DNA from 2 places in the Candidatus Enterococcus lowellii genome. Region 2 is predicted to be linked to the other one. Evidence: riboswitches for the same ligand, from Rfam matches in the RefSeq annotation. Region 2 holds a riboswitch; the other holds the start of a gene.
The links. Region 2 has a riboswitch for thiamine pyrophosphate ahead of thiT (energy-coupled thiamine transporter ThiT). Riboswitches for the same ligand answer to the same signal wherever they lie in the genome.

Region 1: linked by a shared signal. The riboswitch ahead of DOK78_RS01270 (ECF transporter S component) and the one ahead of thiT (energy-coupled thiamine transporter ThiT) in region 2 are both predicted to bind thiamine pyrophosphate.

Annotation. Positions count from the first base shown of each region.
Region 1 covers NZ_CP147251.1:281,165-284,623, forward strand. Annotated here, with positions in the region: gene DOK78_RS01260 (cobalt ABC transporter permease) at 1-89, opposite strand, end outside; gene DOK78_RS01265 (ABC transporter ATP-binding protein) at 86-1,420, opposite strand; gene DOK78_RS01270 (ECF transporter S component) at 1,417-1,980, opposite strand; TPP riboswitch at 2,086-2,175, opposite strand; gene menA (1,4-dihydroxy-2-naphthoate polyprenyltransferase) at 2,223-3,167, opposite strand; gene DOK78_RS01280 (FAD:protein FMN transferase) at 3,185-3,459, opposite strand, start outside.
Region 2 covers NZ_CP147251.1:496,252-499,710, reverse strand. Annotated here, with positions in the region: gene DOK78_RS02380 (hydroxyethylthiazole kinase) at 1-16, opposite strand, end outside; gene thiW (energy coupling factor transporter S component ThiW) at 13-486, opposite strand; gene tenA (thiaminase II) at 540-1,187, opposite strand; gene thiT (energy-coupled thiamine transporter ThiT) at 1,198-1,770, opposite strand; TPP riboswitch at 1,837-1,938, opposite strand; gene DOK78_RS02360 (cupin domain-containing protein) at 2,100-2,417, shown strand; gene DOK78_RS02355 (peptide ABC transporter substrate-binding protein) at 2,428-3,459, shown strand, end outside.

The sequences.
Region 1 (3,459 bases), 220 kb from region 2:
ATATTCAAGGAAACGCTCCTCGTAAATGAAATCTCAAGAGTTAAAATGAGAATAAAGAGACTCATGTTTAAGGCATTGGTTTTTTTCATGAACGTTCACCTACTTGTAACGCTTGCTTTTCCAACACAATGTGATGGTGACTAATACCAGCTAATGGCGCTAAACGATGTGTCACAATTAAGAAATCCTGTTGGTTCGATTGTTCTTGAATCCATTCTACAAAATACCTACACGCTTTTTGATCTAAACCAGCAAAGGGTTCATCTAACAAAAGAAACTCTAAATCCAGACTGAGCATACTAATTAATTGCACAATTTTCTTTTGCCCTTCACTTAAATGAAACAAGCTTTGCGTACCATCAATCTTAAAATAAGCTAATGCTTCTTGTTGTTTTGCACGGATTTCTGGGTTTTGGTTCTTACTAAACAACAATTCTTCTTGAACGGTTAACGTTACAAATTGTTTAGCAGCATCTTGGACAACTAATGACATGGTTTGATAAAGTTGGCGTTTTTTTCTTAACTTTTTGCCATTCAAAAACATTTTACCTCGGTATTTTTCTAGTTGAGACATGGCTTTTAACAAGGAAGTTTTACCAGCCCCATTTGCTCCTGTTAATGTGGTAATCCCTTTGTTTAATTGCCAACTTGTCTCAAGCAACAATTGCTTATTTCGTTGGATTTGTACCTTTTGTAAATCGAAAAATGGCGGTCGCTTATCTTTTGATGGATGCAAATAAAAACAAGTGGTTGCATCTAGTTTATCAAGTGAACATGTATGCAGTTTTCCCTTGGTCAATTCCACGACTTGATCGACCACCTCTTGATACCCTAACCAGTCATGATCGCTTAAAATGATGGTTTTCCCTTGATTGCGTAGTTGTTTTAGCTTTTGAATCAAACGCAAGCGTGATTCAGAGTCGATACTAGCAAAAGGTTCATCTAAGATTAAAATTGGTGCATCAATGGCTAAAATAACGGTCAAAGCTGCTCGTTGTCTCTCGCCACCAGATAACTGATTGATTTCCCTATCAGCCAAATGTGAGGTCTCACCTAGTGCTAACGCGTGGTTCATTCGGCGATTTATTTCAGAAACGGCCAGACCTAAATTTTCTAACGCAAAAATAATTTCTTTACGTAGTGTTCGCATAGTAAATTGTTGACTAGGATTTTGAAAGACCATCCCCACTGTTTGCGCTTTTTCTTTCATCGAAGCAGTTGCTAAATTTTTACCATCTAATAAAATTTTGCCCGTATAAGAAAGTTGAGCAAAACCCGCAATGAGCCGAAATAAGGTTGATTTACCGCTCCCACTATCTCCTGTCACCAAAATAAATTGCTGTTTTGGAAAAACAAACGACAAACGATTCAAAATGATGTGCTTTTGTTGCTGAAAAGTGACGTCTTTTAATTCAATCATGAAACAGATACCCTAGCGTCTTGAATTTTTTGATAGATTTTCATAATTTGTGTAACTAGAATGACACCGAAAAAGACGACCGAAATAAAGCGAACGGCAAATAGTGCTGCTACCATGCCTAAACCGTATGTGCCATAACCAAACTTGAAGAATTCATAGATAAAGCTTAAGACAGTGGTACCAATCGCTCCATAAAATAAAGCAACTTTATCGTAACGTTGATATTTTGTCACCATGAACCCTAATTCCGTACCAAAACCTTGAATCAAACCAGATAATAAAACACCTGGGCCAAAATACGAACCGTACAGCATTTCAGCTAACGCCGCTAATAGCTCTCCTAAAGTAGCACTGCCTTTTCTTGGCACTAACATTCCTGCCACCGGTGCCGCCATTGTCCATAAGCCAAATAGAATTTCATTGGCAAACGGGCTGAGTCCTAGCGGTGTGAGCGCAGCATTTAACAGCGAATACAAGACGCCTGCCCCCATAAATACCCCACCAAATAAAAACGCTAAAAATGCGAGTAAAACCACTTGTTGCAATGACCATTTTTGCATAAAAAAACTCCTTTCATTCCAAAAATAGAAGCAAAAGGAGTTCTGTCTGTAGACAGATTATGGCAAATAAAAACCTGACTAAATAAACTTAGTCAGGCACTCATCACAATAATAAACACATTTCCCTGCGCCAGTATTAACTGTTTCAGGTTCAATGGGTATAATCTCAGCTTGACAGCACCCCAAATGTTTCTATATTTAATTTTTTAAAAGTATAACATACCTTTATTTAGACGTCCACTTTAAAAAAGTAAACTCAATAATAATGCTAATACGTAGCTTGCATTAAACAATACCATATTTTGAATCGCATAGCCAAAGCTTTTAGGTTGTGGCAAGGTTTCTTGGAACGCTATCAAATTACGGCGCACTTTTGGTAAACTCACAAAAACGATTAAAATCGGCCAACGGAATACCCAGAATAAAAAGCCTACTAAAATTGTAGCATAACAAGCATACATCATGATTTGAAATAACTGTACGCCCTTTTCACGACCAATGTAATAAACCAATGTATAGCGGTCATTCTCGATGTCTGTTTCTAAATCGCGTAAGTTATTCGCCAACATAATATTGGCAATCGTAAATACTAAAGGTAAGGATGCCACAAAAATTGCTAAAATCCCCCAAAATTGACCACTTAATGAAAAACTATTATTTTTAAAACTAATATCTAGATAAAAGACACGTTGATTGACGGTATTCAAATAAACTGTCATCGCAAATAAACCTAAGCCCATTGTTAGGCCACTCGCAAGTTCACCTAATGGCATACGTGAAACAGGAATCGGACCAAATGTATAGAAAATTCCAACTAGGCAAACCATCCCGCCCATGATTAAAAAGAGCCAGCCAGTCATCATGCTTAATAATAGCCCAATAATCGCTGAAATTCCTAACATAATTAAAATCATTTTACGAACCAACGCAGGTGAGATTCGTTCACGACCAATCACATTTTGCTCATATTTATAAGTATCTGAATGTGCCTTTTTAAAGTCCATATAATTGTTAATCGCTGTAGTAGTCATATCAAAAGTTAACATTCCGATGAAAAACAACACCGTATAAAACCCATGAAATTCGTTAAAATGTGCTAATGAATACAGCACGCCGATAAGAAATGGGAAAAGACTCGCAACTTTTGTACGGATCTCAACAACTTCTAAAAAATTCTTCAGTGACATTTTTTCCTCCTAGATTGCTATTTAAGTTCGCTGCGGTCACCCATCGTATAGCCAGAATCTTTATCTAACTTAAAAGTGTCCTTAATGTCATCAGTCACGTATACTCTGCCTTCTTTGGTTACAAAAATAGCATCCGTGCCTTTTGGTGTATTTTGTTCAATATATTCCAGTCCTGCTTTAACGCCTTTGTCAAAAATAACTGTCGTCAATCCATCGCCATCAATAGATTTTTCTGTGATAACAGTTGCACTGGCAATATCATTATCATAGGGGTAGCCCGTCTTGGAATTAA
Region 2 (3,459 bases):
CTTGCCAATTTGTCATATCGAGACTCCTTTGTATAATCGTTGAATTTTTTGAATCACTGCAATCGTTTTGGCTTTTTGCCAAATGAGAAAGGCAATCACTGAACCAATACAAGCTGCACCGATAAAACGAGGGGTATACATCAACCAATAAAAATCACTGCTACTACCTGTGAACCAAACCATTACAGGATAAGACAATAATGAACCAATGATTCCTGTACCAATAATTTCTCCAACCATCGAAGAAACGACAGAAGGATACAAACGATAACCCAGCCCTGCAAAAAAAGCACCGAATACTGCCCCAGTAAGAGCCAACGGGGGAATTCCTAATAAAGTTATCCGAATCACACCACAGACAAATGCCATGATTGTCCCATAAAGCGGTCCTAATAATACACCTGCTAAGACATTCATCACACTCGACATAGGTGCCATGCCTTCAATTCGAAACAGTGGTGATAACACAACATCTAACGCAATCATCATTGCTAGATACGTTAATTTCTGTAATTTTTGGTTTCCCATAATGGACTCCTTTATCTATTGAAATAATACGCCATATCCCAAAAAGCTTCTTCCATTTTGACACTTGTCACAAATGCTTCTATCATCTGATGGCGTTCGCTTGCTGTTGCTTTTTGATATAACTGATTCAATAATTCTTTTTCTTGAGCAACAATTGCCATACTTTCTGGTGTAATACAGGTTTCAATCCAACGCTGATACACTGGGTGTGGTGACCCCGAAGACAACGCTAAACCAATTTCTTGATACAACCAAGCACAAGGTAATAAACTTGCAAAAGCAACAGAAACAGAGTGCTGTAATTGCTGATGCATATGTGCAACATAACGTTTTGGGACCGTTGCAAGCGGCGTTTGTTGAACTTCTTGTTCCGTAATCTGCAATCGTTCAAAAAAAGTTTCGCGAATACTTATTTCGCCCGCTACTAAACGCTTCGCACCTTGTTCCATCATCATTTTTATTTGTGGAAGTTCTGTTTGTTGACCAATAGCTAGGTAAACGGATTGTAACGATTCCAAATAATAGCGATCTTGTAATAAATAATAACGAAAACAACTTTCCGATAATGTTCCTTGATGTAATTCCTGAATAAACGGGTGTGCCAAGCTATTTTCCCAGCTTCTCTGAGCAGCATCGCGGGCAATTGTTACAAAATCCATCAACTACTCCTTATCTCAAGGTATCTTTAGGAACGAAAATCGTTGGATTCATGCGATAAAGCACCAATAAAACAATTGTCGTCACAAGCGCCGTTGCCAAGCCACTAATGCCATTCATTACTAAAGAAAAGACGACTGGACTCATGCCCCATAACGCATACATTCCCCAAAAGACCCAACCAGCTACAAAATGCCAGAAGTATCGTGCCAAAGCTCCGATAAAGACTCCTGAAACAATTTGTTTGCGAGCAGTTATCGTATCTCCCGCAGCAATTGCTTTTTGTAATTTAGTTGCTGCAAGACCTGTTAAACCAGCAAAAGTAAAGGCAATAGGGTATTCGATTAAGACTTGAATGACACTTAAAAAGTAAACTTTGGCAGCTGGGAAGTGCAAAATCCCCCAAATGAACGCTGCTAATAAACCGGCTTTAGGACCACGTCGCAACGCATAAACGGCAATGGGAATTTGTCCGAGTGAAATAGAAAAACTTGAACCAATGTCTAAAGGAATAAATGATAAGACCATCGCTAAAGCGGCCAAAATAGTTCCTTCCACCCAAATTTTTGTTGTTGATGAACGCATAAAAAAACTCCTCCTTCAGAATCTTTACAATTCACAAAGGAGAAGTGGATGATATATCTAATGTACACTTCAACTCGTCACAATTCCTACGCTCGAATGATCGAAACAGGTACGGAGGGTTTAGAGTAAACTCAATCTCAGCCCAAATGGACTCCCCTTTGCGAGTAGATTCTATTTAATTTTAACTACAGCAAAAGCATAGCATAGTTTTTAGGTATTGAAAACCTTAATGCAATTTTTTTCTCTTTTAATCCGTTAAAAACTTTTGAACGATTGACATTGTAACGGTTTCAAGTATTATTAGGTGTAATAAAGAGAGGAGCGCTGCTATGATTATTAAACCAACTCTGGCTGAAAAGATGACTATCTTTTTTGACCAAAAGAACCAACCAAACGAGCGTGTCACGATGGGCTTAATTACGCTACAACCCGGTGAAAAAAGTCCAGCAGAAGGTTTTGCTCGCCACGACCAAGATGAATATTCGTACGTCATCTCTGGCACGGCACATACAATCTTGGAGGATGGACAAGATTTACTTGGCAAACCAGGTGATGCGCAATTAATTGAAAAAGGCGAAGGTCACATCAATTATAATGACGGCGATGAACCCGCAGTAGTTGTCTGGATGTTAGTCGACCGTAACTAGGAGGAATAAAATGAATAAAAAGGGAATTTGGTTAGGTGCCCTTGCTGCTTTCGCACTAGTAGGGTGTTCAACAGGCGCACCAAAAGAAGAAGAAGCAACACCAATTAATTTGATGTCTGCATCAGAATTAACAACGTTAGATACCTCTAATATGTTAGATTTTCCAGATGCAATTACTCACACAGCAGCTTTTGAAGGTTTATACGCGTTAGATGAAAATGATGACGTCATTCCTGCCGTAGCGAAAGAATTGCCTGAAATTTCTGAAGATGGTAAAACTTATACGATTACTTTACGAGACGATGCTGTTTGGAGTAATGATGAACCAGTAACTGCACATGACTTTGAAACTGCTTGGAAAAAAATGATTGATCCAAAAAATGCTTTGATTTATAGCTTTTTATTAATTGATACGGTTGAAAATGCCGCAGCGATTTCAGCAGGTGAAAAAGAAGTGGATGAACTAGGGGTAAAAGCTTTGGACGACCAAACTTTGGAAGTTCATTTAAGTGAAGCCAAACCTTATTTTACGTCATTGCTCACTTTTCCAACATTCTTCCCACAAAATCAAACAGCATTAAAAGAATTTGGAAATAATTATGGGAAAGATAGTGAAAGTGTGGTTTATAACGGACCCTTCATCGTCGAAAACTGGAAACAATCTGAAACAAGTTGGGATTTAGTGAAGAACGACAAGTATTGGGACAAAGCCAATGTCAAAGCCGAAAATATCCATTATGATGTCATCAAAGAAGCTTCAACTGCTTTGAATTTATTCAATGATGGTCAATTAGATGTCGCTACCTTAACTGGTGAGTTGGCAAAACAAAATTTAAATAATGAAGACTTCCATTCCTATCCAACTGCAACGATGAACTATATCCGCATGAATCAAGTTCGCGGAGGCAAAGATACCCCACTTAAAAACATTCATTTACGTAAAGCTCTTGCGTTGGGTATCGACAAAGAAACCTTAGTGAACAATGTCATGGCAGATGGTTCAAAACCTCTGTATGGTGCGGTAACAGAAGGATTTGTTAGC